DNA from 2 places in the Colwellia sp. MEBiC06753 genome. Region 2 is predicted to be linked to the other one. Evidence: predicted binding sites of a transcription regulator. Region 2 holds the regulator's gene; the other holds the start of a gene.
What was found. The regulator FNR, encoded in region 2, switches genes on or off when oxygen is low (the NO sensors DNR and NnrR bind a similar motif). The targets are predictions, from matches to a motif close to TTGATCTAGATCAA.

Region 1: ACOB82_RS08055 (STAS/SEC14 domain-containing protein) is a predicted target of FNR. The motif match lies at 2,661-2,674, and genes of this name have one in related genera.

The regions. Positions count from the first base shown of each region.
Region 1 covers NZ_JBQMTM010000008.1:4,484-20,123, reverse strand. The annotation lists gene ACOB82_RS08075 (S10 family peptidase) at 1-379, opposite strand, end outside; gene ACOB82_RS08070 (helix-turn-helix domain-containing protein) at 507-1,229, opposite strand; gene ACOB82_RS08065 (DUF2986 domain-containing protein) at 1,432-1,635, shown strand; gene ACOB82_RS08060 (AraC family transcriptional regulator) at 1,747-2,604, shown strand; gene ACOB82_RS08055 (STAS/SEC14 domain-containing protein) at 2,735-3,115, shown strand; gene ACOB82_RS08050 (glutathione S-transferase family protein) at 3,164-3,778, opposite strand; gene ilvA (threonine ammonia-lyase, biosynthetic) at 3,851-5,407, opposite strand; gene ilvD (dihydroxy-acid dehydratase) at 5,466-7,325, opposite strand; gene ACOB82_RS08035 (branched-chain amino acid transaminase) at 7,418-8,347, opposite strand; gene ilvM (acetolactate synthase 2 small subunit) at 8,386-8,643, opposite strand; gene ilvG (acetolactate synthase 2 catalytic subunit) at 8,697-10,370, opposite strand; gene ACOB82_RS08020 (YifB family Mg chelatase-like AAA ATPase) at 10,743-12,266, shown strand; gene ilvY (HTH-type transcriptional activator IlvY) at 12,263-13,147, opposite strand; gene ilvC (ketol-acid reductoisomerase) at 13,262-14,746, shown strand; gene ACOB82_RS08005 (hypothetical protein) at 14,877-15,640, opposite strand, start outside.
Region 2 covers NZ_JBQMTM010000006.1:2,266-17,905, forward strand. The annotation lists gene ACOB82_RS06350 (hypothetical protein) at 1-1,717, shown strand, start outside; gene ACOB82_RS06355 (hypothetical protein) at 1,730-3,700, shown strand; gene ACOB82_RS06360 (hypothetical protein) at 3,724-4,110, shown strand; gene ACOB82_RS06365 (NCS2 family permease) at 5,134-6,426, opposite strand; gene ttcA (tRNA 2-thiocytidine(32) synthetase TtcA) at 6,515-7,408, opposite strand; gene uspE (universal stress protein UspE) at 7,545-8,474, opposite strand; gene fnr (fumarate/nitrate reduction transcriptional regulator Fnr) at 8,652-9,371, opposite strand; gene ACOB82_RS06385 (sulfite exporter TauE/SafE family protein) at 9,421-10,092, opposite strand; gene ccoS (cbb3-type cytochrome oxidase assembly protein CcoS) at 10,089-10,367, opposite strand; gene ACOB82_RS06395 (heavy metal translocating P-type ATPase) at 10,364-12,757, opposite strand; gene ACOB82_RS06400 (FixH family protein) at 12,757-13,251, opposite strand; gene ccoP (cytochrome-c oxidase, cbb3-type subunit III) at 13,406-14,380, opposite strand; gene ACOB82_RS06410 (cbb3-type cytochrome oxidase subunit 3) at 14,373-14,552, opposite strand; gene ccoO (cytochrome-c oxidase, cbb3-type subunit II) at 14,557-15,216, opposite strand; gene ccoN (cytochrome-c oxidase, cbb3-type subunit I) at 15,228-15,640, opposite strand, start outside.

The sequences.
Region 1 (15,640 bases), on a different contig from region 2:
AATAAGGATTGGTTTTAACACCGTACGGTTGTAACGGAAAACCTTCATCATCAACATTCAACACTTTTGGACCTGTATAGGCCACATGCATCCATACTGATGCTGAACCTGGACCGCCATTAAATGAAATTAATAACGGACGCGTGCTGATATCTTTAATGTCAGTACGTTGATAGTAAGTATAAAATAAACTGGCAGTTGGATGGCCGTCTTCATCCCACACTGGCTGTGTACCTGTAGTGGCTGAATAACTGATCTTTTCGCCTTTAATTTTGGTGGTGTGTTTCGTGGTGTTGCTAGCATCAATAGCAAGTGTGCGGCTATGTTCGGCCGCAATACTGGCTAGTGAAAACACCCACAACGATAGCAATACAACTATTTTTTTCACGTTTTGGTCTACCTTCTTATAGTATTGTTTTTTCACCAGCCTAGTTTAATGCCTTTGAATTGTCATAAAAATTCGCTGAACTACCGAATTACTGAGGTAAAAAGTTTCCAACGTTACGTTAGTTTTTATTAAATAGCTTCCACTCTAAAACAAAGCCCATAATGTCGGCGGTGAATAAAAATACGCCAAGCACTTTTAACCAAACATTAATCGGTTGGCTAAATTGCTTTTCTTTCCAAAATACATAAGTGCGACTGCCGCCAGCAACGGGTTGAACAAAGCGTTCACCAGTATATTCTTCTAGCTGAATAGTTTTTTCATCAATGCGTTTAGCGATTTCCGCGCGCTTAGATTCAATTAAACCTCGGTTACTTTCTTGGCTCATATCGATTTGCTGACGCCATTCACGAAAGATATTGTCTGGCTCACCTTCAAGCACCACACCTTTAGATAAATACAAATAGCGCAACTCAGGAAAGACTTCTTTACTAAGCCCTGCGTAAAATAAGGTAACTGCAATTACAATTAACAAGCTCGACACCAATAAAAAGCCGCGACGCTGCTCAAAAGTTTTAGTGGTTTGCTGACTAAGCCAGTATTCAATATCGGTAATTTGCTTTAACTCATTGTTAATGAGTGAGTGATCAAGGGGCGATAATAATTGCTCTATCGAGACATTTAATGCGGCAATTAACCGACGAAAAATATCGTTCGACGGTAATGATTTATCATTTTCTAGTTTAGATAAATACGACTGTTCAATGCCGGCAAGTTCAGCAAGTTGTGGTTGGCTAAGGCCTTGTTGTTGCCTTAATTGTTTAAATTGTTCACCTAAAGTCATGGTGGTTCCTTAATTAATTTCGCGAGTAATTGTACTGCTAATTGATATTTGAAAATTGAGGCATTGCCGGCTGCCTGCATGCTATTCTTAGGTATTCCCAAACAAATAAAAAGATGAATATTAACGAATATACCGGAATTAATAAGTGTTTAAGCCAAATGATAGTTATCATTAGTCCATTAACCTTTATCAAGTAAGCATTGTGAATCGACGTAAAAAAATTATTAGCAAACTCAAGCAGCAGGCCAAACGTAAAAACGCTAAGCTGCATAAATCCAATAAGCCAGCTTATATTTCCAAAGCTGAGCGGGCTAAATTAGCCGAGCAAACTCAAGGCGAACAAGCAACAGAGTTAGCCACTGATGAGCTCGCTACTGAAGAAAACCAAGCTAGTGACCTTAACTAATGCTCATTTATTCACTACCAACGCCAATAGCGCAATTTCAATCAAGTCGACAACAATGTGGCGTGACACACTAGCGCCACTTTTGAATAACTAAGACCAATTCAGCGACAAATGAGCACTAACCACAACCAACGTATTCACCGAGTATGTGATTATATTAGCCAGCATTTAGACGACAACTTATCGTTAGATACCTTGAGCGATGTTGCCTTTTGCTCTAAGTTTCATTTCCATCGCTTGTTTTTGTCAATTGTTGGCATCAGTGTCATTCGATATATTCAATTTGCCCGTTTAAAGCGTGCGTCGTTTCGACTAGCGTTTGAACACAAAATTCGAATTATTGATATTGCCCTAGAAGCAAACTTTGATAGCCCCGAAGCATTTAGTCGGGCGTTTAAACGGACCTTTAGCCAATCACCGAGTCAATTCAGAAGTACACCAAACTGGCCGCATTGGCATCAACAGTTTGATTTTCAATTACCCGAATTAAAGGTTAAAACAATGAATGTAGAAATTGTCGAATTTGACACACTGCCTGTTGCCTTGCTGACACATCATGGTTCACCAACAAAACTCATGGAAAGCGCGGCGCAGTTTATTGAATGGCGCAAAAGCTCAGGCTTTTCGCCAGTTAATACCAGCAAAACTTTTGGTATTCCTTATAGCGATCCCAATGTTACTGATGACGCCGACTTTCGCTTTGATTTTGCTGGCTCGGTAACCAGCGCCATAGCGGATAATCCACAAGGCGTTCGAAACGGTGAAATTCCAGGTGGTCGCTGCGCAAAAGTCAGACACAATGGTAGCCATGATAATATCAGCGATTCCGTTTATTATTTGTATCGCCAGTGGCTGCCTGAAAGCGGCGAAGAAGTTAGGGATTTCCCGTGCTTTTTTCACTATTTAAATCTTGTTCACCAAGTAGATGAATGTGATTTAAAAACAGATATCTACTTACCTCTTAAATAACTCAGAGTTTATTATCTAGCCGCGCGGCGGTTTACTTTCGCAACGCGGCTATCTTTATGATCTAAATCAATTGCACATTAGCAACTTGTCCTATACTCAACACTTAACATCACATGGCAAGGAACTAATGATGACGACGAAAACACATGGTATCGGTATCGGCATTGAACGGGTAAACAGTGAGTTTTTTATTTCATTAAAGGCAGTCGGCAAATTAACTCATCAAGATTACCAAACCATCACCCCAATGATTGACTCTGCACTGGCCAGTGTTGAAACCCCAAAAGTTAAAATGTTTTTTGATGGCAATGAACTTGAAGGTTGGGAGCTTAGAGCGGCATGGGATGATTTTAAACTTGGCTTAAAACACGGTAACGAGTTTGAGAAAATCGCCGTAGTGGGTAATGATAAATGGTTAGAATTTGGCGTTAAAGTTGGCGCTTGGTTTGTTTCTGGCGAAATACAATATTTTAATAATCAGCCAGAAGCTTTAGCCTGGTTAGAGCAATAAACTGCGTTGTCGATAGTAAGGATAACTTGCCCCTGCTAAGCAGCTTTTTTAACCCGCTGCCATAGCGATGAAATGTGGTAACGACTTAATACGATCTAGCCAAGCGTTTATCGCTGGATATTGAGATAAATCAAAGCCACCTTCATCCGCTACTTGGGTATAAGCAAATAGCGAAATATCTGCCGTTGTTGGTTGTTCACCCGTTAAGAACGGCGTTTGCCCTAACTGCTTTTCCATTACTTGCAGTGCTTTGTGCCCACCAGCTTGTTTAGCCTGATATTCAGCAAGCCGTTCCTTTGGTAATCCCAAATACTTGTTAATAAAGCGGGCAACTGCAATGTAAGGCTCGTGGCTATATTGCTCGAAAAATTGCCATTGCTGAATTTTGGCTTGCACAAATACATCGCTTGGATAATAACTCGAACCATTGGCTAAATAATTAATAATGGCGTTCGATTCCGTTAATATTTCACCATTTTCAATCTCTAGCAGAGGAATTTTGCCATTGGGACTTTTGGCTAAAAACGCCGGCGTTTGAGTTTCTCCCGCCAAAATATCCACTGGCATCCATTGGTAAGGCAAGGTCAATAGTTCTACAACTAATTGCACTTTGTAGCAATTACCTGATAGTCGATCGCCGTATATAGTGTTTGTCTTAGCCATTACTGGATTCCTTGCCGCACAAATGCATTAATGTTTCAGAAATTAACGCTTAAGAAGTTAATGTTTTAAAAATTAATGCTTAAGAAAAGATTGATAAGCTAAATTTTGTGTTTCTTCTTGCCACTCATACCCTAAATCTTTTAGGTGTCTAAAAAATGCCAATTGCTCGTCATCGTTCACTTCAAAACCAGCCAATACTTGGCCAAAAGCAGCTCCATGATTACGATAATGGAATAAAGTGATATTCCAAAGCTCACCTAAGGTATCTAAAAAGTTTTCCAATGCGCCTGGGTACTCAGGAAATTGGAAACGGAAAATACGCTCTGGTGTTACCGTCGGGCTATGACCACCAATCATATAACGCACATGCAATTTCGCCAGTTCATTATCGGTAAAATCACGCACTTTATAATGAGCGGAAGTTAAGCTTTGTTGCAGTGCAACACGTTCTGTTACACCACCTGAAATTTTTACACCAACAAAAATATTGGCATCACGGGCGCCTGCATATCGGTAATTAAATTCAGTAATGCCACGCCCTGATAACGCTTTACAAAACTTACGGAAACTGCCTTTTTCTTCAGGAATAGTGACCGCCATTACTGCTTCTTTTTGCTCGCCAAGCTCGCAACGCTCGGAAACGTAACGCAAGCTATGAAAATTCATGTTAGCACCTGATAAAATGGCAGCTAATGACTCATTACCACAGCTGGTTTGGCAATATTTACTAATGCCAGCTAACGATAATGCGCCAGCAGGCTCGGCAATCACGCGAGTTTGCTCAAAAATATCTTTTATTGCCGCGCAAATTTCATCGCTATTAACTGTGATCACGTCATCACAATAATGCTTAATTAAATCAAAGGTATGCTCACCAATGCGTTTAACAGCTACGCCATCAGCAAATAAACCTACTTGCACAAGATCTGTAGGTTGACCAGCGGTCATTGCTGCTTGTAAGCAAGCAGAATCTTCAGCTTCAACACCAATAATTTTAATTTCTGGGCGCAATTGTTTTAAATAAACCGCCATACCGGCAAGCAATCCGCCGCCACCGACCGGCACAAACACCACATCGAGCTTGGCCTGTTGTTGCAGCAATTCTTTAGCAACCGTGCCTTGACCGGCAATTACATCAGGATCGTCAAACGGATGAATTAAGGTTTTTTGCTCTAGTTCGGCGCATTCCACCGAAGCTGCTTGCGCATCATTAAAACTTTTACCCACTAACCGAACTTCTGCTCCTAAACGGCGGACGTTATCCACTTTAATATCGGGCGTGGTAATTGGCATAAAAATAGTGGCTTTAATGCCTAGCTTACTTGCCGCCAGCGCCATGCCTTGTGCATGATTACCAGCGGAAGCGGCAACGACGCCATGTATTGATTGCGCTTCGGTTAAGTTCGATAATTTATTGTAGGCACCGCGTAATTTAAACGAATGTACCGGCTGCTGATCTTCGCGTTTTAAGTAAATTTGATTACCTAAACGCGCCGATAACTTGGTTAATGGTGTTAGTTCCGTTTCCTTGGCAACATCATAAACTGGAGCTAACAAAATGCGGCGCAAATAATCTAAAGCAATCGCTTCTTGTGATAATTGTGCTTCATTCGGTTTTGGTGAATTCATCTTGTTCTCCAGTTAATCCTTCAAGGAAATTTCTAATACTTACAGTAAGTTCCAGTGGTTACTGGCTAACTTCACCATCAAGTAATGCCCGATTGCGCACTGCGCCTTTATCAGCACTTGTTGCTAACATGGCGTAGTTTTTCAACGCATAACTGATTGGACGTACGCGATCTTTCGGTTGCCAAGCATTAGGCTTTGCCTCCATTGCTGCTTTACGCTGCGCTAATTCTTGCTCACTAACGTTTAATTGAATAACGCGGTTAGGAATATCGATATGAATTTCATCGCCATTTTCAACCAAAGCAATAGCTCCACCATTTGCCGCTTCAGGTGAAATATGGCCAATCGATAACCCAGAGGTACCACCAGAAAAACGACCGTCAGTGATCAACGCACATGCCTTACCTAAGCCCATCGACTTTAAGTAAGTGGTTGGGTATAACATTTCTTGCATACCCGGCCCACCTTTCGGGCCTTCGTAGCGAATAACCACCACTTCACCGGCCACCACTTTACCGTCTAAAATTCCGGCGACAGCATCTTCTTGGCTTTCAAAAACATGGGCTAGGCCAGTAAAGGTTAAATTTTCTTTTGCAACGCCAGCAGTTTTTACAATACAGCCATCAACAGCAATATTGCCTGATAGCACGGCTAAACCACCGTCTTGAGAAAACGCATTGGCTTTGCTACGGATACAACCATTAGTTCTGTCATCATCAAGGGTGTCAAAGCGACAATCTTGGCTAAATGCCTTGGTAGTGCGAATGCCAGCTGGCCCTGCTCGATAAAAATCTTTAACGGCTTGATCATCAGTGACCATGACATCATATTGCGCCAATAAATCCGCCAGTGTTAGCCCTAAAACATTAACAACATCGGTTTTTAATAATTCAGCACGGGCAAGTTCGCCCAAAATTGCCACTACACCGCCAGCACGGTGAACATCTTCCATATGATATTGTTGGGTAGACGGCGCTACTTTACATAAGTGCGGGACGATACGAGACAAGCGATCGATATCTTCCATGGTAAAGTCAACGTCAGCTTCTTGGGCTGCCGCCAATAAATGTAAAACCGTATTGGTTGAGCCACCCATAGCGATATCTAAACACATGGCATTTTCGAACGCCGCTTTTGACGCGATATTTCTAGGTAATGTTGATTGATCGTCATCTTGATAATAACGCTTGGTTAAGGCGACAATTTCTTTACCTGCTTTTAAAAATAGCTGTTCACGATCGGCATGAGTTGCCAACATCGAGCCATTGCCCGGAAGTGCTAAACCTAGCGCTTCGGCTAAACAGTTCATAGAGTTGGCAGTAAACATCCCCGAACATGAACCACAAGTAGGACACGCTGAACGTTCCACTTGATCGCTTTGCTCGTCAGAAACGTTTGGATCAGCACCTTGAATCATGGCATCAACTAAATCAAGCTTGATAATTTGATCGGAAAGCTTAGTTTTCCCCGCTTCCATCGGGCCACCGGAAACAAAAATCACCGGAATATTCAGGCGCATTGCCGCCATCATCATGCCTGGGGTGATTTTATCGCAGTTAGAAATACAAACCATGGCATCAGCACAATGAGCATTAACCATATATTCCACCGAGTCGGCGATTAAATCACGCGATGGTAGCGAATAGAGCATTCCGCTATGCCCCATGGCAATACCATCATCAACCGCGATAGTATTAAATTCTTTGGCAACACCACCAGCTTGTTCAATTGCGCCAGCAACTAGTTGTCCCATATCTTTTAAATGCACATGACCCGGTACAAACTGGGTAAATGAATTAACGACCGCAATTATCGGTTTACCAAAGTCGCTATCGGTCATCCCCGTTGCTCGCCAGAGCGCACGAGCGCCTGCCATATTGCGTCCTTGAGTCGATGTTGCTGAGCGTAACTTGGGCATGTTTTTTTCTTCCTATAAATCCTGTGCAGTGAAAAAATATTGGTTATTGCCAGAAGCGTGGCTAGTTAACGCTTCTGACAATATTTCATTATTTAGGCAATTGGCTCTAACCAACCCCATTTATCTTCAGTAGTACCATTGAAAATGCCGAAGAATGCTTCTTGTAATGCTTGGGTTACTGGTCCACGAGAACCTGTACCTACTGGCATACGGTCAACACTTTTAACCGGTACAATTTCAGTGGCAGTACCTGTCATAAAGAATTCATCAGCTAGGTAAAGCGATTCACGAGAAATTGGCTCTTCACGCACTTCATAACCTAAGTCTTTCGCTAACGTGATAACGCTATCACGAGTAATACCCGGTAAAATTGATGCAGTCGTCATTGGCGTGTAAATCACGTTATTACGCACCAAGAATAGGTTTTGACCAGCACCTTCACTCACCATGCTGTTAACATCAAGGGCAATACCTTCAGCATAGCCATGGCGTGCTGCTTCCATTGAAATTAATTGCGATGATAAGTAGTTACCGCCAGCTTTGGCTGCTGTTGGCATAGTGTTTGGCGCTAAACGATTCCAGCTAGAAACACCAACATCCACACCACCTTCAATGGCTTCAGCACCCAAATAAGCTTCCCAAACGAATGCAGCGATCATTAATTCAGCTTGCGCATCAGCGGGTGGACGTAACCCCATGCCTAAATCACCTAAAAATGCTAATGGGCGTAAGTAAGCCGCTTTTAAATTGTTCTTTAAAATAGTGTCTTTACAAGCCTGTTTGACTTCAGCATTGGTGTAAGGGATATCCATGCGGTAAATTTTTGCTGAATCAAAAAAGCGATCAATATGTTCTTGCAAACGAAAACCACAAGTACCTTGATGTGTGGTGTTATAAGCACGAATACCTTCAAATACTGACGAACCGTAGTGTAAAGCGTGAGTCATTACGTGTACCTTGGCATCTGCCCAAGGCATGAGTTCACCATTAAACCAAATCAGTTCAGCATTTACTTTTGCCATAATTTTTCCTAACGTTAAATATGTAGTATTGATTGTTGCTATGCGCGGCATTGCATCATGTTGTTTTGCTCTATATTAATCTCATTTACATCGAAAAGCTTTTGCAATTGGCTGCATAAATGTTCAATTGAATGTTCAGATGCAACATTAAGTTCAATATCGTAACTATTGGTTTCCACTTGCGGGTACATAGTAATACCCGTGACATTAAAACCTCGGTAACGAGTCACTTGTAATAAGCGCTCCAGCACGGTTGGTTGTTGCGCCGCTGAAATTCTTAATGTGTGTTGTTGCATCGTTATTCTCCAAAGTTTTTTTTACTTATATGTGAAATAAACACGCGAAATAGTTACGCGGATTTTTCTGCATCTATCATTTGATCATTGGCGGTATTCGGTGGTACCAAAGGCCAAACATTTTCGGTTTCATCAATTTTTACTTGTAGTAAATATGGGCCGTTATGCGCGAGCATTTCATCTAATGCCGAGGCTACTTCGTCAGCTTGGGTAATTTTTTTCGCTTGAATATCAAACGCTGAAGCTAACATGACAAAATCAGGATTATCTGACAGATCGGTTTCACTTAAACGGCCATTAAAGAACAAGTCTTGCCATTGCCGAACCATGCCCAATTTAGCGTTATCAATTAGCACAATTTTCACTGGCAATTGAAAGCGCTTGATAGTGGATAATTCCTGGACATTCATCATAAAAGAGCCATCGCCGGAAATAGCAATAACCATATCTTTTGGCCGACTAATTTGTGCGCCAATTGCCGCTGGTAAACCAAAGCCCATAGTGCCTAAACCGCCACTAGTTAAGAAATTTTCCGGCGCGTTAAACGCCATATGTTGTGCTGTCCACATCTGATGTTGACCAACATCGGTGGTAACCACACTATCGTACGGCATTTTGTCACTTAGCTGCTTCAACACAGCCGGCGCATAAATTGATGTTTTGGGAAAATCATATTCCCAAGCAAATTCAGCTTTCATTTGTTGGCATTCTTGCTGCCAAGGCGCAATAGATAATGGAATCGCCATTGCCGGTAAATTAATCGTTAAGTCACCCATCACCGCAGCATCAACTGGGCGACGCTTAGCAATTTCAGCCTTATCGATATCTAAATGGATCACTTTCGCCTCTGGGGCAAACTCTGCCAGTTTCCCTGTTACCCTATCGTCGAATCGTGCACCAACGGCAATTAATAAATCACACTTTTGCACCGCTAAATTCGCTGCTTTGGTTCCATGCATTCCCAGCATACCCAAATAATAGTCATTATCTGGGGCAACAGCGCCAAGCCCTTTTAACGTTGAAACACTCGGCATACCGGTAACATCAATAAATTCACGAAGTTCAGCAACCGCGCCAGCCATGCCTACGCCACCACCAACATATAAAATTGGCTTTTCAGCTTTGTTGATTAGCGCCAACGCACTGCCAACATTAGCTGGTTCTTTTGATAACGATGCCTGATGTTGGGGAATCGCTTCTAAAGTTTGCGTCACTTGGGCTAACTGAATATCTTTTGGAATATCAACCAGTACCGGCCCTTGTCGGCCTGATAAGGCGATATCAAACGCTTGATGTAAAGTACTGGCGAGCTCATTAACATCACGCACTTGAAAACAATGTTTAGTACATGCCAATGACAAACCAACAATATCTACTTCCTGAAACGCATCTGAGCCCATCGCTTGCGTTGCAACTTGACCAGTAATCGCCACCACAGGAATCGAATCGCCCATCGCATCAGCAAGACCAGTAATTAAATTAGTTGCACCAGGACCAGAAGTAGCGAAGCAAACACCCACTTTCTTCGAAGCCCTTGCATAACCTACTGCTGAAAACGCAGCACCTTGTTCATGACGACATAAAAAATGATCAACGTCACTGTCATACAGCGCATCATAAATCGGCATGATAGCCCCACCAGGGTAGCCGAATACATGTTGAACGCCATGTTGTTTGAGCACGTCAAACAACAAATTCGCGCCTGTATATTGAGTTTCAGTGGTCATGATTTACAAAGTCCCTTAAAAGCAAAACCCCCGTTCCTTTCGGAGCGGGGGTTTGTGTTTTTAGCTATTTCAGAAAAAATTTTCTTAGCGCAATGAACACCCCCGCGACGATTTAATAATCACCACGACGAGAATGTTAATAATCACTACGACAAATTTTTGCATATTTATTTAGTTTTTCTGAAAAATTATTTAATTGGTTTATCTTTTTAAATTAGTAACACAGCAATTAACGATTGCGCAAGCACTTTTTAACAATGTTTTATAACTAGGTTTTATAACAAATTTAAAACCTAGTTATATTTCAGTTCGCGCGAATGCAATTTACTGTCTAGAATTTATTGGAAATGGACTGATTTAAATGGATTTTTTATGTCACTTTCCTGTGTTTATAGTCGCGCACGCCTTGGGTTAAATTCCCCACTGGTCACTGTAGAAGTTCACATTGCCAATGGTTTACCTGCTTTTAGTATTGTCGGTTTACCTGAAACTTCGGTGAAAGAAGCAAAAGATCGGGTTCGTAGTGCCATTATCAACTGCGGCTATGAGTTTCCAGCCAAACGCATTACCGTTAATTTAGCGCCCGCTGACTTACCCAAAGAAGGCGGCCGATTTGACTTACCAATTGCCGTAGGCATTTTAGCGGCCTCCAATCAATTACCCAGTGATGAATTAGCAGAATATGAATTTGCTGGCGAATTGGCCTTATCTGGCGAGCTTAGACCCATTATCGGTGAAATACCTTTAGCACTAGCGTGCAAATCATCTAACAGAACCTTGATTATTCCGAGGGAAAATGCAGAAAAATCACAATGGGTAGATACCGAGAAAGTTATTGCCATTGAGCACTTGCAGGCCTTGTTTCCACACTTTGCTAGGCAACAGCCACTGCCCTATTTTCAAGGCTCGCCACCACCACTTTTCCATACAGAACATCACTTAGATATGGCGGATGTGATCGGTCAGCCACTAGCAAGGCGGGCATTGGAGATTTCCGCCAGTGGTGGTCACAATTTATTATTTGTTGGGCCACCTGGTACAGGAAAAACCATGTTAGCCAGTCGGTTACCGAGTATTTTGCCGCCAATGAGCCAGCAAGAGGCGGTGGAAAGTGCCGCCATTCAATCGATAAGTCAAATTGACATTGATGAAACCACTTGGAGCATACGACCTTTTCGCGCACCCCATCACACCGCTTCAGCGCCAGCACTGATTGGTGGCGGCACACAGCCAAAGCCTGGTGAAGTGTCATTAGCTCATCATGGCGTGTTATTTTTAGATGAGCTGCCAGAGTTTGATCGCAAAGTGTTAGATGTTTTGCGAGAGCCAATGGAATCAGGCGAGGTGACCATTTCTCGAGCTAATCACAAGCAAACCTTCCCAGCCAACTTTCAACTTATTGCAGCAATGAACCCCAGCCCAACAGGGTTTTATAACGATAAACGCAGCACACCTGAGCAAACCTTGCGCTACCTAAATCGCTTATCCGGCCCCTTTTTAGACCGAATTGATATTCAAATTGAAGTTGCAAGATTGCCACGCGGTGCATGGTCAGAAAACAATGGACAAGAAGAAACCAGTGCGGACATTCGCGCTAGAGTCACGGCTTGTCGCGAACAACAAATAGCGCGCCAAAACAAAGCCAATGCCCAATTAAGCAGTACCGAAATTAGACAATATTGCCCACTTAGCAGTGATGACAATGAGTTTTTAGAACTGGCGGTTGAAAAGCTTGGATTATCAACCAGAGCGCATCACAAAATATTAAAAATTGCGCGTACGCTAGCGGATATGGAAAGCTGCGAACAAATCAGCCACAGTCATTTAATTGAGGCACTTTCTTACCGGGCAATGGATAGAATACTGCGGCATTTAACCGAGGCTGTCGCCATTTAATTTCTATCAATGGCACTAAAAAACGCATTAATTAGCGCTTGCTCTTTGCGAATGTTTAAACAGCAAATACCCAATTCAAACGGTGCAATTTGGTGATCGATATCCAGCGGATACACCCGATCTTTCAACGGGCTGTGCTCGATTACCACTTCTGGCGCTATGCCAATACCACAACCAACAGCGACCATACTGACAATGGCTTCATGTCCGGAAACCGTCGCGTAGATATTCGGTTTACCAAATTGCATGGTGCGAAACCAACGCTCAAAACGCGAACGCGCTGAACCGTGCTCAGGCAAAATCACTGGCAACTTTGACCAATCAATAGAAGCAGCCTGCAATTGCTGTTGCACCTGACAAGCAATAGTTGGCGCAATTAACTGCAACGGTATGGTTTCAATCGGATAAAAATAATAACTGCTAGATAAATTATCTGGCTTAGCTGCTATTGCTAAGTCTGCCTGCTGTTGCTGAATTTGCGGTAAGGCATCTGCTGCATCACCGGTGGTTAGGACAATTTCTACCAACGGATGTTGCTGGCGAAACCGATCAATAAGTTTCGGCAAATGGCTATAGGCAGCAGTAACCGAACAATAAATACGTAGTTTTCCTGTTAACTGGGCTTGCTGTTGATTTAACGAAAGTTTCAGCAGCGCTAATTGCTCATTTTGCTCATCAGCATAGGCTTTTACCTTCAAACCTGCTTCAGTCAGAGTGACACTGCGATTATCTCGATGCAACAAACTACAGCCCAGTTCTTGCTCTAGGCGAGAAATAGTGCGACTTAACGTTGAGGGGCTGACATGGAAAACCTCAGCCGTTTTGCCAAAGTGTAGCTCAGTTGCTAAGTGACGAAACATCGCCAACGCTTTTGAATCCATTGCCAGCCTTTATTGTTGCAAATTTTGCAACATAGTAATGCAAACAATTCACTTTAAGCAACGATAAGTTCGTTTTATTGTAGGGCTATTATTCAACAAAATGCTGGAAAAACCATGGCAAATTATTTCAATACCTTAAGTTTACGTGAGCAATTGGCTCAATTAGGCAAATGCCGTTTTATGAAAAGAGATGAATTCTCTGACGGCTGTAATTTTATTAAAGATTGGAATATTGTCATTGTCGGCTGTGGTGCTCAAGGCCTAAACCAAGGCTTGAATATGCGTGATTCCGGCTTAAATATTTCGTATGCCTTACGTGAAGCCGCAATCCAAGAAAAACGCCAATCATGGCGCTGGGCGACAGAAAACGGTTTTACTGTTGGCACCTATGAAGAGTTAATTCCTAATGCTGATTTAGTATTAAACTTAACGCCAGATAAGCAACATACCTCTGCGGTTTCTGCGGTTATGCCGTTAATGAAACATGGCGCAACGCTTTCTTATTCGCACGGTTTTAATATTGTTGAAGAAGGCATGCAAGTTCGCCCTGATATTACTGTAGTAATGGTGGCGCCTAAGTGTCCTGGTACCGAAGTACGTGAAGAATACAAGCGTGGTTTTGGTGTGCCAACCTTGATTGCAGTTCACCCTGAAAATGATCCAAATGGCAATGGTTTAGCAATTGCAAAAGCGTACGCTTCAGCGACCGGTGGTGACCGTGCCGGCGTTTTAGAGTCATCTTTTATTGCTGAAGTAAAATCAGATCTAATGGGTGAACAAACCATTTTATGTGGCATGTTACAAACTGGCGCAATTTTAGGTCATCAACAATTAGTCGCGAACGGTGTTGATGCTGGTTACGCCAGAAAGCTTATTCAATACGGCTGGGAAACGGTTACCGAAGGTTTAAAACACGGCGGTATCACCAATATGATGGATCGCTTATCAAATCCAGCGAAAATTAAAGCATTCGACATGGCTGAACAGCTTAAATCAATTTTACGTCCACTATTTGAAAAACATATGGACGATATTATTGATGGTACGTTCTCGACAACCATGATGGCAGACTGGGCAAATGACGATGTTAACCTGTTAACGTGGCGTGCACAAACAGCGGAAACCTCGTTTGAATTAGCACCCGATTGCGCCACCGACATTACCGAGCAAGAATATTACGACCGCGGTATTTTCCTTGTCGCAATGATCAAAGCCGGTGTTGAATTAGCGTTTGAGTCTATGGTTGCTGCCGGCATTATCGAAGAGTCAGCCTACTATGAATCACTACATGAAACGCCATTAATCGCAAATTGTATCGCTCGTAACAAGCTTTATGAGATGAACGTGGTCATTTCTGACACCGCAGAATACGGCAACTATTTATTCAGTCACGCAGCAGTGCCATTGCTTTCAGACTTTGTTAGTAAGCTAACATTAGCTGATTTAGGTGAAGGCTTAGGCAATAGCTCAAACGGTGTTGATAATGTTCGTTTAATCGAAGTGAATGAAGCGATTCGTAGCCATAGCGTCGAAGTTATCGGTAAGGAATTACGCGGCTATATGACTGATATGAAGCGTATTGTTGAAGCGAATCAGTAACGCTTCTTAACTAAATTTGCTCGCTGCAAACGGGGTGATACTTAGGTCTTAAAGCAAGACTAGCGCAGGTATCACCCTCTCTCATTTATACCTATTGAATAAACCTATAAACACTTATTAACTATCGAAATTACTCTCTAGTCACATCCTCGACAATACGAAACTGATCTGTATGTTCATTTACCGTCAAATTAACACCGTGATCAATTAACCGCTGATAAAATGAAGTAACACTACAGCCTTTAGTTTGCTTACAAACAATGGCATATTTTTTTACCGCCGACTCATTACTTTGCAATGCGGCTTTTTCCAACCAAATTAATGCTGAATGCAAATTGGTTTCAATTACTTCCCCTGCTAAATAAAGCTCTGCCAGTTTGATTTGTCCTAGTGCAAAACCCATTTCTGCTGCCGCTAAAAATTTATTAAATGCTTTAATTTGGTGATCTTCTAGATATGAGGCTTGTTCAAATGCCAAACCAGAAACATATTCTCGCTCTCCTGCGATATAACCACTACCTATACGGTAACCGGTATCATTGATAACAAAATTGCCAAATAACATATTAGCTGTTGGCCGCGCGGCTTTCACAATGCCACCACGTTCATATAAGGCTACTAAGTCTGTTTCGGTAAAATGATATTCCCGACCACCAAAATAACTAAAAACCCGAGTTTGTCCCGCAGCAATGGCATTCTCAAAAGCTGATTCATGCCGATACAAAATATTGCCAAACACTAATGAGACTGTATCTCCGGTCACATCAACAATTTTAGCAATGCGATAGTTTTCATGAGGTCGGGTATCTGTAGCCAGCACTCGCTGATCCAGCAACATAAAGTCGTTGACCTGCGGATAACTAACAATACGCTCGATATTGCGCTGACTTTGTT
Region 2 (15,640 bases):
ATTTCAATGCGAAGAGAGGGAAGTAGAGTTCTGCTTAAGTTGGCTTAGCAAGCTTTGTTTGGCTATTCAAAGATTTGCAGAGTGTGATGGAAACCGTTACATGCTTGGCATGTTAAATCGTAATATAAAGCCGAGTATTCATCCTTTTCTTACGTGGTACGGAGAGAAGCTCGAAAAGACGTTACCTATTTCAATAAAGATAGTAAGCGGCATCAATGCTTCTTTCCTTAAACAAGGCTTATTTGAAAAGGAAGTAATCGAACATCTAGAAACTTGTTCAGACAAGGTGGTTGCACTAACTTCTTATCAAACAATGTCTTCTGGGAAGAACCCCGACTATAAATTTAATCCTAAATTAGAAGGCAGTAAGTTAATTCATGTTGGTCATCGTAACAGTGATCGAACTGATATTGATTTCATGTACCTCGAAGAACCAACCCATTTAATATCTGTCGAAGGTAAACCTGAAACTCGCACAAGTGATCGATTGCTACTTTTAAGTTACGGTATGGCACTTCAAGAGTCGGGTGTACTCACATTAAATCAAGCGAGCGCCTGGGCACACAATGTAGTAACTCACGACAGCCCCCACAATTTATGCCGAGAGCTAAAGAATAAATTCTATAAAAAAGACTCTGATGATTGCCTAAATGCAATCTATAGGATCATTGAGCAAGCTGTAGGTAGAGCCGCTCGTACAGAGATGAAAAGGCAAAATATTTATATAATTGCCGATAATAGGCTACTGCAGCTTCTTGCCAACGATGAACGAGATACGGCTCTATTCTCTCACGAATATCGCAGTATCGTGAGCTACGCTAAAGAAACCTTTAGTTGGGCAACCCCACCGGTCGACAGGGCTTCAAGGCGTCGACAAAACCTTGCACTGTTGCACTCAGATCGTTCGCTAGGCGCAATCAACCGAATGTTAAGCCTCATTAATTCAGAACCAAGCATCGAAAACATTAAAGCTTGGCAAGACCTTCGTTACCTTGCATTAAAAGAGCCTGCAGCTGTTAACGCCCCAACATATCTTGAATATTACGTTCAATCAAATGATCCAAGTGGCTATAACTACACACCACCAACTGAAGAATGGAAAACCAACGAGTATCGATTTTTTGAGCAATCTATTGCGCCTATAAAACGTGTAAGTGAGGCAAGCTCAATGCTTCCAATTTTTATGCGTAACGATACCGTTAAGGGATATTTTGAACATCATGGTTATTCAACGCAATGGCCTAAAAATGCACAATTCATGCTATCACCACCAATGTTCATAAACATCTATTTAGGAGCGATTGGAGAGGAAGTCGGTAAAGCTATCTTACAAGACCAAGGATTTACATTTGAACAACTCCCAATTGAACACTTTGAAGTACTCGACGAAATTATCGCTCTTGGAGAGCATAAAGCATTAATTGATTATAAACATTGGGATCTTACTTCTTGGCGATCATTATCAAATGAAGAGCGTAAAAAGGTCATGAATAAATTTAGTGATAAATTATCAGCCCTTCACTTAAACAAGCTAGTTATCTGCAACATGTTAAGACAAGGTGATGAACCAATCACATATTTTGATTCTAACTTTAATCCAATGTCGAGCTATATGGACTCATCCATCATAGTCATTCCTAACTTGGTCAATGATCATGACGGAAGCATTGATTGTGAAGCTATCGAAGCCCTGTCGCGCTGGATAGGTACTAAATAAGGAATAGAATAAGTGTCAGAACACGTTTTAGTTAATCGTATTGATGTTGAGTTTAATGGCTCTGCAATAGACTCCGATTTTGATTTTTACAATGTTAAGTGTGACCTAAAGGGCAAAAGCAATTACGGAAAAGTAATCAACAAGATATACAAGTACGTAAAACCACTATCTATGTGCCGTATAAAAGATGGCTATACTGTAATGCTTAATAAAGGAGTCAAGCACTCTTTAAATGATCATCACTACTCAGTCATCCCTCAACACCCCGATAATATACCAGTTAGCACTAAAGCTAAATTACTGATAGGTGCTTTACCTGTAATACAGTCGGAGTCCCGAAACTATAGTGAAGGTGTGGGGCTATATTACCTTGCTGATATCGAGACAATTCGTAATGTCGATGTATTGAGAACATATGAAATTAAAATCGAATGGGAGCAACAGAAGCATTTAGTACTCGGTATCAGCTCAGCAACGTTTACGCCCGTTAGCTACCACACTAATAGTGAGGGTGAGCTTTATAACGACTGTAGGCATTTACCTAGATTCAACTTCGACCACTGGACTCAAGAGCTTACTCGCTCAGGTCAAGGAGAGTATATTCGAAAGAAGCACCGTGATAAGAACATGGTAAGCGAAATGGTATCGTTGGATACAAAAAATCCTAGCAAGTTTATGCGATCAAAGATGGGTGTACTTGCTACTTTTATGGAAGACGTTAAACGACACCTATCTTCTTATCTAAGTTTTCGATTTGAAACTATTTCACCTGAGTATCGTGTAAAGTTTAAAGATAGAGACGTGAAGTTTGCCTACACTGCAATAAACCAGCTACTTTCCAAACACACGATTAATGTCATAAATCTAACAGAATGCGATATATCTGAGCTTCTGAAGAAGCTAGAGGATGAAAAGTTTACTTTTACACAGTCTACTACTATTGCTGCTGGCGCTTTAAATCTCGCTATACATCACGACAATGAGTATTGCGAATCCAAGCAGATAGAAGACCCTTATAATTCGTTGCATGCAGATAAAAATACCGTTATTCAGTCAGCATATCCAGAAACCCTTATAAGAAAGGGCAAGCTGTCGCAATCAGAGTATGAAGCTTGTAAGAAAGAGCTATATGTAAAGCTCGAAGCAGCATCTAAAGAGCTTAAATTCATAGCCCCACCTGGTAATTGGCTGTTTGTTGTTTGTAATGGGAATGAAAGAATGGAGCGGCAATACGATACGTTGAGAGTATCTGATAGGAAACTATACTTCTCACAGCTTGACGAGGATAGCGCTCAAACACAATTCCTTTTAGACTTTCCAAGGCAGTTAGTCAATGGAGAGCATGCAGTTGTCGATCTAGACTCGGGCGAACCATATATTTTTGAAGATACAAAGTATGTTGCTCTGCCTCAATATCAAGAGCTAGCCAGTGTTATGAATGAACTAACTACAGGATATTCAAACGGTATAAAACGAGACTGGATTGAAGAGTTTCTCCTTCTACTTGATAAAGAAGAAGTTCATCTAGCGAACCCTGAACTAGTCAAAAGCCGATTGACAATATTACTTTCTAAGCACCCTAGTTTATTGACGTTCTACAAAGAAGACATATTCAATGATAAAGAGAATAAGATAACGTACAAAGGAAGCTTCCAAACCTTCTTCGATTGGATACTAACTGAGAAAGGGCTTCGCTTAGCCGCATCACTGAAAGGACAAGATAAAGGCTTGATCGAGTCCTCCCTAGGTCTATTCTACAATGCTCAAGAGCAACTCTACTTTATAGGCGATAAAGACAACGTAAAAAGCATACCTAGATTCTGTCGAATTAGACGCATTCTTACAGATGCTACTGAAGTACCAACTGAGCTACTTCAGATGATGGAGGTATTTCATATTCGTCATAAACAGGCAACTGTGTACCCATTTCCTTTTAAACATTTAAGGGAGATGTCGAAAGGTTCCACAACTTCTAATTCCTAAACTATTACTAGCTTGAGAGGAGTTTGAAACAGGAGCGTTTTTACGGAAATTTATTCTCGAATGATTTAAAGTTCGCAGAAATAATAAATTATTTTCATTACCTAAATGAAGATACAAATTACATAACGATGCATAAAACTAAAGGTTCTGGCATAGACAATGTAATCGTGGTGCTGGATGAATATTCTTGGTCTCAAAGCTATGATTTTAAATCTTTTTACTCTGACTGCTCCTCGGAAAACAAAAAATCAAATACTCAGAAGCTGGTTTATGTTGCATGTTCTAGAGCAAAGAAAAACCTGAGATGTATTCGGATAGTTAATGATGCTGAAGAAGAAAAGGAGCTTTTAAAATTCTTCTCAGGCTTTCCTGTTACAAAATTTGATTACTCTCTTGCCGTAAGTGCTTAGTTTGTCGGTGAAAATTTAATTTTGATATTGCAAATGGTTGATTAAAGATGAGCATATGTACGGTTGAAGAGTGCGGCTTACAGGGTGAATATTATGGAAAATGCGCCTGCATTGCTCTAAAGGTGATTATCAATCGGACAAGCATAGTGGGTTACTAGTGTTATGTGTTTATTTATCAAATGTTTGTATCTTTTTATCTACTTCCTCCGTCACATGATACTTAAATGATGTAGTACAGATTGTGGTACAAGATGTTTTGAAATATTTATATTTCATTAAAATACATGGTGTTATATTGTTTTGTTGAGTCCCGCCATCACCAATAGATTGATAAAGGGCTGTAATAATACAGCCTTTTTTTATTGCCTGCATTTTATTAAAAGCGTCCTCTTTCCGCATCCTAATACAGTAATCAAAATCCCTATATTTAAGATAATAGAAAATACTCTTAGCTACTATTTATAATGTCAGGCATTGCAGCGCCATAACGGTTAATTCAGTCGCGTTAATCAGGAAGCTAATGTGTAGGTGTGTATAAAAGCTTTTGTCTGCTTTACATCCATATGAGAGGCTATTACTTAAGGCTTTATGAAAGTTACTATGTAAAAAGGAGAACGTTTTTCGGCAGTGTTAGGGGCGGTAGATAGTGTTCTCTATTTTGGTGTTAGCTAACATGCTTAGAATCAAAAGTTAAAAATCAGAACTCTATTTGAATGTTTAAGTTCTGATTGTGCAGTTGGCTATATCAGCATAAATGCTGTGGCGAGAATGAGCGCAAATATATTTTAAATTAAGAGTTATGTCGGTGTTATGAATTAAGCGTTAGGCCGTCGGCGTAATCAAGAAAATCTAGATTGAATGAGGTAACTTAATTAAAAGCTAGGGTAACTCTATTTTAAAGGGCTTGTGGTGACTTTTTCTGAACTTTATGACTTGTCTTTGGTTTGGCTTGAAAAACAAAAGTCACCTACTATGAGGTGACTTTATGCTGTTTACTTAGGTGATAGATTAGTCAGTTGGTGATTAGTCAAAGTAAACGAATTTAATCACAAATAAGGCTGCCAGAATTAATACGCTAGGCGATAATTCTTTAAACTTACCTGAGAAAATTCTTACGGCTGCATAACTAATAAAGCCAAAAGCAATACCGTCAGCGATTGAAAAGGTCAATGGCATAGTAATACAAATTAATGTTGCTGGTACCGCGTCGAGCAAGTCATCCCATTCAATATGAGCAAGGCTTGATAGCATTAGCACAGCAACAAAGAATAGAGGCCCAGCGGTGGCGTAAGCTGGCACCATTCCGGCTAATGGCGAGAATAGCAAGGCTAGTAAAAATAGTACGCCTACCACTACGGCAGTTAAGCCGGTTCTACCACCTGCGCTTACACCTGCTGCGCTTTCAACGTAACTGGTCGTGGTTGATGTACCCAACATACTACCGGCAATTGTCGCCGTTGAATCAGCTAATAGCGCTTTATCTAAACGTGGCAAATTGCCATCTTTGTCTAATAAGTTTCCTTTTTGCGCGACAGCAATCAATGTTCCTGAAGTATCAAACAAGTCGACGAATAAGAATGCAAAAATAACGCTGATCATGCCAATTTCTGTGGCACCAGCTAAGTCTAATTGCATAAATGTAGGGGTGATATCTGGCGGTGTAGAAATTAAACCGTGATATTCGATATCACCGATTAAGATGCCGATGCCAGTAATAATTAAAATGGCATACATTACCGCACCGTTATAGCCTCTGATCACCATAGCGACAATTAAGAATAAACCAAGTGCAGCCATAATTGGTGGTAAGGTAGTAATATCACCTAGGTCAACGAAAGTGGCTGGGTTGTCAACTACAATACCAGCGCTTTTTAGCGCAATAAACGCAAGGAACAAGCCGATACCAGCTGCAATACCTGAACGTAGTGCTTGAGGAATGCTATTAATTAGCCATTCACGGATACGCATTAAACTTAAAATAACAAATACAATACCGGATATACACACGCCGCCTAATGCTACTTGCCAGCTATAGCCCATTTCTAATACAACGGTATAGGTGAAAAATGCGTTTAGGCCCATACCTGGGGCCAGTGCAATTGGGTAGTTAGCGATAAAGCCCATCACGAAACAACCAATGGCAGCGGCTAAACACGTGGCAACAAATACAGCTCCTGCATCCATACCTGTATCTGACAACATGGTTGGATTAACAAAGATGATGTAAGCCATAGTTAAGAATGTGGTTACACCGGCCATGATTTCTTGTCGAACATTGGTGTGATGCTCTTCAAGCTTAAAGAGTTTTTCAATCATAATATATGGTTTCTATTATTGTTGGTTGCCTGTTAATACAGGCTAAACTAAGTGTGAATTTGTCTGTAAATTAAAAAACAAGCGTTAACTATACGTTGGAAACGTCAATGATTAAAGAATCATCAATATTGGTTGACGAAATAGTCTCTTTACTATAGTCATAAGCTTTACGTGACTCACTTCGGTCAATCGGTAAGTTAATAAAGTCAAATAACTCAGTATCTGCTAATTGGCTTGGGCTGACATTCTTGATGGCATTAAAAATGTTTTCAATACGGCCAGGTGCTGAATGCTCCCATGAATTGAGCATGGCTTTGATGTTTTGACGCTGGAGGTTTTCTTGTGAACCACATAAATTACAAGGGATAATTGGAAACTCTTTTAGTTCTGCCAATTCAATTAAGTCTTTCTCGCGGCAATAACTCAGTGGGCGAATGACCGTATTGCGGTTGTCGTCTGCACGTAGCTTTGGCGGCATTGCTTTTAATTTAGCACCGAAAAAAATATTTAAAAATAACGTTTCTACGATATCGTCCATATGGTGACCTAAGGCTATTTTAGTGGCACCAATTTCTTCAGCGAATGAATATAAGGTGCCACGTCTTAACCTTGAACATAAACCACAAGTGGTTTTACCTTCTGGCACCTTTTGTTTAACAACCGAGTATGTATCTTTGTCGATAATGTAGTAGGGAATATCAAGTGATTCAAAATACTCAGGCAAAATATGGGCAGGAAAGCCTGGTTGCTTTTGATCTAAGTTAACGGCAATAACTTGAAAATTAATGGGAGCGGCTTTTTGTAAGCTCAATAAAATATCAAGCATAGCAAATGAGTCTTTGCCGCCACTAATAGCAGCCATAATAACATCGCCTTCTTCAATCATATTGTAATCGGCAATTGCCTTACCTACTTTACTACGAAGACGTTTTTGCAGTTTATTCGCTTCATAAACCGCTTTTCTGTTATCTATTTCAGCCATACCCAGAGAACTACATTAATAAATGGGCGCGTATTATAAAAGGAAAGGGCAAATTTAGTAAGCAAAAAATAACCAGCGCTGTCAATTTAAGCGCTGGTTACATTAGTTATTCTGATGAGGGGAAATAACCTTAAGGTTAATCTTGTAGTGGAGATTTATATCCGGCTGGTTTTAATGCTAAAACATCACAATTTAATTTGTCTATTACATGTTCGGCAGTATTGCCAATTAGTGCTGCTGACAAACCTGTGCGGCCGATCGTGCCCAGAATGACAAGTTCTGCGTCTAGTTCTTGCGATAACGCTTCAATGGTATCTTCCGGTAAGCCTTCTTTAACATGTGTGTTTGCGACATCAATACCAAATGCATTTGCATGTTTTTCCATGGCTTGTTTATGATGCAATAACATAGTGTCGTTATATTGGCTGGCATCAAACTCTGGTATTTCAATTGCAATATTAACTGGCGTGCCAGGGTAGGAGTTAACTAAGTGAACATTAGCGTTCATCAGGCCTGCAAGGTGCTTGGCCTCTTCGGTTATGATGTTATTCAGTGATTGGTGTTCTTGCTCGTCACTACCAACATTAACCGCCGCTAAAATATTGCCATTGTCTGGCCAAGAATGCTCTTTTACTAACAGTAACGGGCAAGGGCATTTACGTAATAAATGCCAATCGGTTGGCGTAAAAATAACTGATTTTAATTTATCGTGCTCATGGGTGCCTTTAATGACAATATCAAATTGATGCTTAAGCACTTGATCTATAACCGCTTCAAATGGGCGGTTATGCCAGACTACATCAATGGTAATATTGTTTTGTTGGGCGTTAAGCGACTTGATCTGCTCTTCAATCCACACCTTGCGATCATTGATCACTGTTTGTCGCATCGCATCACGTTCATCACTTGATAACATCGTGGTCATTTCATAGGAGAAATCAAAAATGCTTAGAAATGCCGTTATGCTTGCACCAGTTTTGCTGCCTAGTTCAATTGCTCGGCTCAGTGCTTTTTGATCTTCTGTTGTTGGATCAATTACAACAAGTATTTTTTGATACGTTTCCATTTATGCCTCGTTTGCCACATTGTTGATTTAAATAGTTTGCCCGCTATTGGCAATTAATTATTTGTTTTAAATCAAAAAATGCATTCGTTACATTATGACTAAAGCGCTATATTATGACTAAAGCATAGTATGGAAATATGATGATTTAAAGTGGAGGTTGACACCTTACTTTTATTTTTACTTCAATAAGGCGACTTCATTTAACTTATCAATATCATTTAAGGTAATCAGTTTACCATCGACATTGATTAACCCTTCTTTATGAAAACGATTTAATAAGCGGCTTATGGTTTCTACGGTTAAACCAATATAGTTACCAATATCACCTCGGGTCATGGTTAATCGAAATTCTTTTGGCGATAGGCCACGCGCTTTATAACGAGTGCTCAGAGTTGCTAAAAAGGTGGCTAGTCGCTGCTCGGCATTTTTGCGATTAAGTAACGATAACATTTCTTGATCAGTTCTGATCTCATTACTCATTAAACGTAATACCTGACGCTTTAACGCAGGCATACTGTTAGAAAGTTCATCTAAGGTATTGTAAGGAATTTCACAAACCATCGCGGTTTCTAGTGCTTGCGCAAAACTTTGGTGCTCGCTACTCGCTAGCGCGTCGAAGCCGAGTAAATCGCCCGCTAAATGAAAACCGGTAATTTGTTCTTCACCACTTGAGTCAATGGTGAATGTTTTGAATGTGCCTGAACGTATGGCAAATAATGAATGCAATGCTTCACCATCTTGGAATATTTTTTCACCCTTTCTGATTGGGCGTTTACGATCAATGATATTGTCTAAGGTATCTAGTTCTTTTTCATTAAGTGAAAAGGGCAAGCATAACTCGCTGATACTACAGTTTTGACAATGGATATGACTTTTATGAGCACATGATTCAGACATTTACAGGTTTAACTCATCAATTGAATTGGTTTAGCCAAAGGCCATGATATTAAAACATTGCTTGGTAGGCAACCAAGACCCCGTAAAAACCATAAGCAATTAGTATAATAGCCATAGTTTTTCGAAATAAATTGGACTGTAAGAGCCCCTTTATTGAAAAAATGCCGAATGATAATGACAGTAGCGCCGGCAATGTTCCTAAGCCAAAGGCTGCCATAATTAAGGCGCCATTTTCCATGCTGCCGCTGGCCATTGACCAAGTGAGTGTTGAATAAACCAGGCCACAGGGTAACCAGCCCCATATAATACCTAATGCCAGTGCTTTGGCATTTGAGTCAACCGGCAGTACTTTACTGGCCAGTGGTGAAATAAATTGCCAAATAAATTTTCCAGCTTGTTCTATTTTGGTTAATAACATTAACCATTGACCAAGATAGAGCCCAAGTAAAATTAAAAAAATGGCAGAAATTAGCCGTAATGCATGCAGAGGAAAGCCAATACTTTTGGCTGCTAAAGAACCGGTAAAGCCGACAATTGCGCCAATAATGCTGTAAGACGCAATGCGTCCTAGGTTATAGGCAAGGGTAAATTGCCATTTTTGCTTGTGGTTTTGCTGAGGAATTGCCGAAAGCAACATACCTGAAACGCCACCACACATCATTAGGCAATGTCCTGATCCTAGTAAACCAATAACAAATGCGGAAAGTAAATCTAAGGTCATTTGTTGGTTGAATCACCGTTGATTGTTGTTTTTTCTGATTGTTGTGCGGTGTTTTCTACAACTTCAATGTGGCTTTTTTGAGCGTCAATTGGCTTCTCTTGTGCACCAGCATGCTTGTCTGAGGCCTGTTGTTTGCTTTCATCGTCAAATAAAATACTTAACCCTTCTTTTTCTAAATCGTTAAACTGCTCGGTTTTAACCGCCCAAAAAAACAGGTAAATCCCGACAATGGTTAAAATAATCGCAATAGGAATAAGTACGTAAATAACACTCATGATTTTAAAAGTCGCAGCGAGTTGGTAATCACTAAAATCGAGCTTGCAGACATCCCGATAACCGCAAGGTAAGGGGTGATAAATCCACAAACAGCCAATGGCAACACAATAGCATTATAGCCAATTGCCCAACAGTAATTTTGGTAAATAATACGTCGGGTTTTAATACTGGTGTTACGCAGTGTTGTGATAGAAGACAGCTTATTATTTAATAAAATGGCATCTGCGCCACTTTTCGCGACATCTGTACCACCGCCCATAGCGATAGAAACATGAGCGGCACTGAATACTGGCGTGTCATTAACACCATCACCTACCATAGCAACGGTTTTTGTTGCTTGCAGCTTTTGCACAATATCCATTTTTTCATGGGCTGAAAGGCCTGCATGTACTTCGTCTAATGGCAGTTGTTTGCTTACTTTTTCACAACCTGTTTGGCTATCGCCAGATAGCATGATTGTTTTAATGTTGGCTTGATGTAAATGTTCAATAACCGAATTAGCCTCATCTCTTGGCTTATCGGATAAATAAATTGCGGCAATTAATTGCTCATTCTTACAAACCGCAATTTGTGCATCAATGCAAGTGTTTGCGTGTTCATGATCATCTGTGTTTACCAACCAACTTACTTTACCAACGGTAAAGTTATTACCATCAATGTCGCCAGAAACGCCAAGGCCAGGATGCACAGTGACATAACCGGCATTAATTGAATAATCTCTGTCTGCGTTAAATGCTTTGGCAAGCGGGTGTTGTGAATGCGTCTCTAAAGCGGCAACTAATGCTAATAGTTGTTGATCGGTGTAGCCTTGTTCAAAATGAATAATACGATCAACTTGAAACTGGCCTTGGGTTAAAGTGCCAGTTTTATCAAAGGCGAAAATATCAACCTCGGGAATAGTCTCTAAAACATGGCCTGATTTAATCATAATGCCATTGCGGTTAAGTTTGGTGGTAGCACAGGTAAGCGCTGTTGGCGTTGCCAATGAAAGCGCGCAAGGGCAAGTGGCAACCAGCACAGACAAGGTGATCCAAAACGCTTTTTCCGGCAAGTGTTGTTGCCAGTAAAGGGCGGTGGCGATGGCGGTTAATAAAATTATCGCAACAAAATATTGAGCGATTTTATCAGATAACTGGGCAATTTTAGGTTTGTGCGACTGAGCACTTTCACTTAAGCGAATAAGCTGACTTAAAAATGTTTCGCTACCAGGTTGCTGTACTCGGGCAATTAAGTTGCCGTCGCCATTAATCGTTCCTGCAAATATTTCATCTCCAATAGTTTTGGCAACCGCTCTTTGCTCACCTGAGAGCATAGCCTCATTAAAGTGGCTACTTCCGTGTTCTATAACACAGTCAGCAGGGGCTGTTTCGCCAGGCTTTATAATAATTTGATCGCTGCGCTGTAAAGATTTTGCCGTAACAAATTGTTCTATGCCATCAACCAATTTTGTTGCTGTCATTGGCATTAACTTTAACAGGTTGGCTGATACTTGCGCGGCGCGTGATCGTGCGCGAAACTCTAAAAACTTACCTATAAGTAATAAGAAGGTAAACATAGAGACTGACTCAAAGTAGACCTCACCCTGTTGGGTTACCGTTGCCCAGGCGCTGGCAAAAAATGCCAGTAAAATCGCAATAGATACGGGAACATCCATACTTAGGCGCTTGGCTTTAATGGCGTTTATTGCGCCGACATAAAATGGGAATGCGCCATAGAAAATAATTGGGATAGTTAGTATTAAGCTAACATGACGCAGATAGACTAAATTATGCTCAGCCATATCGGAAAACGCGCCAAAATATAAGCCAATGGCAATCATCATAACTTGCATCATTAAAATGCCGGAGACGCCAAGTCGTTTAATAAAGGTTTTACTTTGTGCTAGGTTTGCTGTCTCACTGTCGCTGGCTTTAAACGGTAGGGCGTGATAACCCAGTTGTTCAATATTTTCGATAATTTGGCTCAGTTTGATAACATCATTTTGCCATTTGATGTTGGCCCGTTGGCTGGTGGCGTTAACCGAAATGTTGGCAATGCCTTCAATTTTTTCCAATTTCATTTCAATTAGCCAAGCGCATGCCGCGCAGCTAATGCCATCAACGGTTAAAATGGTTTCTCTATACTCGCCAGCTTGGTGGGTAAATTCATGTTGTAAGTTGTCATCATCAAGCAATTGGTTTCGTTGTAATTGCTCAGGAACCAGTTGTGTGCCTTTAGGAGCATTTTCTGTGCGAAATTTATAGTAGTCGGTTAGCTTGTTATTAACGATAGTTTCGGCAACTGCCTGACAACCCACACAGCACATTGCTCGATTTTTATTATCAATAACAACATTAAGGGCGATGCCTTTAGGGATAGGCTCGCCACAATGAAAACAAGGTTCTGACATTACTGGGCTTCAGCTGGGTTCGGAATTAACTCAATAAAGTTGGCTTGAGGTAGAGCAATGGTTGCTTGTATCTTCCATGTATTCTCAAACGAAGATAGCGTTACGCGCCACTTTCCTGCTTTTGATTGCTCAAATTGATGGCGAAAATAACCGCTGCCATCGGGTGTTAATGCCAAATTAAAGTCTTTTTCTTTTTGGGTAGGGTGGTAAAAGCTGACATTTAAAATAGGAAATTGTTTTTCTATTCCAGTAGGCTTTATTACCAGTTCGTTATCAACGAGCTTTAAACCAAACTTCATGCCTAATTTTTGCGCTTCTTTTACTTTAGATACTTCCAAATTAATGGCTTTACCTTTTTTATAGTAATCACCTACAACTAAATCATCCGGGTCGGTATTGGCAATAATAACGGTTGAAATACCTGCAACAACGGCAGAAAAAGGTAAGAAAAATACTAACCAAGCCCAAGGCTCTTTGTACCAAGGTGTTTTCATTGAATAAATCTGATAAAAAATTATGGTCGTTATTGTAGCCTTTTATTTTAGCTGCTCCAATAATAAAAGGTTAAAATCTACGATCTATATCAATAAAAAACGCCTTATTAAATACTTAATAAGGCGTTTTAAAATAATAACTTAGATTAAGTTTTTAGTTGTTTGATAAACTAAATACGTAAGCACTAATTAAGTGAACTTTATCTTCACCTAGAATGTCTTTCCAGGCTGGCATTACACCGGCACGACCATTGCGAATTGATTCTTCAACTGCTTTTTGTGAGCCACCGTATAACCAAATGTTGTCGTTCAGGCGAGGAGCACCAAGGGCAATCCCCATTGCTGCGCTACCTTGACCTTCAGCACCGTGACAAGCAGCACACATTGCGAACTTAGGCGCTGCTTTTGCTGCTAAGTCAGCGTCATGTTCGCGGCCACTTAAGCTAAGCACATAAGCTGCCATTTCTTTAACGCCTGCTTCGCCGCCTAATGCACCTTTCCAAGCCATCATACCTTGTGCCTTACGGCCATTCATAATGCTTTCTTTGATCATTGCTGGCTCGCCACCGTACAACCAATCGTTATCCGCTAGGTTAGGGAAACCAGTTGTACCACGGGCGTCTGAACCATGACATTGTGCACAGTTTTGTAGGAATAAACGTTGGCCTACTTTAAGTGCCGCTTCATCGGTAGCTAAGTCTTCAATACTACGGGCAGCATAGGCTTCAAAGATTGGGCCGTATTTATCGTCAGCTAATTTAACTTCACGATCGTACTGGTTAAGTACGCCTGAGCTTTCCTTCAAGTTTGCCTCAGTACGTGCAGCTGATTCTTCGATAGTTAGTACGCCTTGGTTAGAGCTTTGCCAGCCAAGTAAACCCGCCCAGTTACCTAAACCTGGATAAAGCAATAGGTAACCAAAACCCCAGATAATGGTTAATAGGAAGAAAGTACTCCACCATTTAGGCAGCGGATTATTTAATTCTTCAATACCATCAAATTCATGTCCCATTGATTCGCCTTCAGGGACACCAGCGAAGTTCTTTAAACACATGCGTAATAACAGGTAACAACCTATCAAAGTACCCAGTGAAAGAACCGTAATCCAAATACTCCAGAAGCTAGACATTATTATTAGTCTCCTGTTTGTTTACCTCTTTATTGTCGTCTTCCTCGAAAATAGAGTTTGCTGCTTCATCGAATGCAGTCTTTCTCTTTTTACTGTAGGACCAAACCACAATAATGATAAAAAGTGCCAAAATTAGGAGGGCGATTAACCCTCTAAGTGTTCCATAGTCCATATCGTTACTTCAACGCGTGGCCAAGAGATTGTAAGTAAGCAATTAGCGCTTCCATCTCAGTTTTACCATTAACGTCTGAACGCGCTTTAGCGATTTCATCAGCAGAGTAAAGTGGGATAGGGTTGCCTTGCTCATCTTTATGTCCGCGATTACGAGTCAATAGGTTAAACGTTTCTAGCTTTTTAGCCGTTAATTTACCGTCTAACGTATTTTCTTCTAACCATCTAAAAGATGGCATATTTGACTCAGGTACCACTGAACGAGGGTCGATTAAATGGGCACGGTGCCAGTCATCACTGTAACGACCGCCAACGCGAGCTAAATCTGGACCAGTACGTTTTGAGCCCCATAAGAATGGATGTTCCCAAACACTTTCACCTGCCACAGAATAGTGACCATAACGTTCAGTTTCAGCACGGAATGGACGGATCATTTGGCTATGACAGGTATTACAACCTTCACGGATGTAGATATCACGTCCTTCCATTTCTAACGCTGTATATGGACGTAAATTAGTGACTGGTGTTGTCGTCGCTTTTTGGAAGAACAACGGAGTAATTTCTACTAAACCACCAATACTGATTGCCATAATGGTTGCAATAAAGAACCAACCAACGTGCTTTTCAAATTTTTCGTGTTTATTTTGAGGATTATTAGTCGCCATTGTGATGCTCCTTAAGCCGCTTCAACTTTCTTAAGGCTGCCGTTTTCAGCACCTATGGTTTTAAACATGTTGTAAAGCATGATAACAAAACCAGCCACAACTAATGCACCACCTAAGAAGCGCATAAAGTAGAACGGGTATGAGGCTGTTAAACTTTCAACAAAGCTGTAAGTTAATGTACCGTCAGTGTTTACCGCACGCCACATTAAGCCTTGCATAACACCAGAAATCCACATGGCAACGATATATAAAACGATACCTGCTGTGTGCATCCAGAAATGGATGTTGATTAAACGAACACTGTACATACGTTGTTGGTTAAATAGCACAGGAATTAAGTGGTACATCGCACCAATTGACACCATGGCAACCCAACCTAAGGCACCTGAATGTACGTGACCGATAGTCCAGTCAGTATAATGTG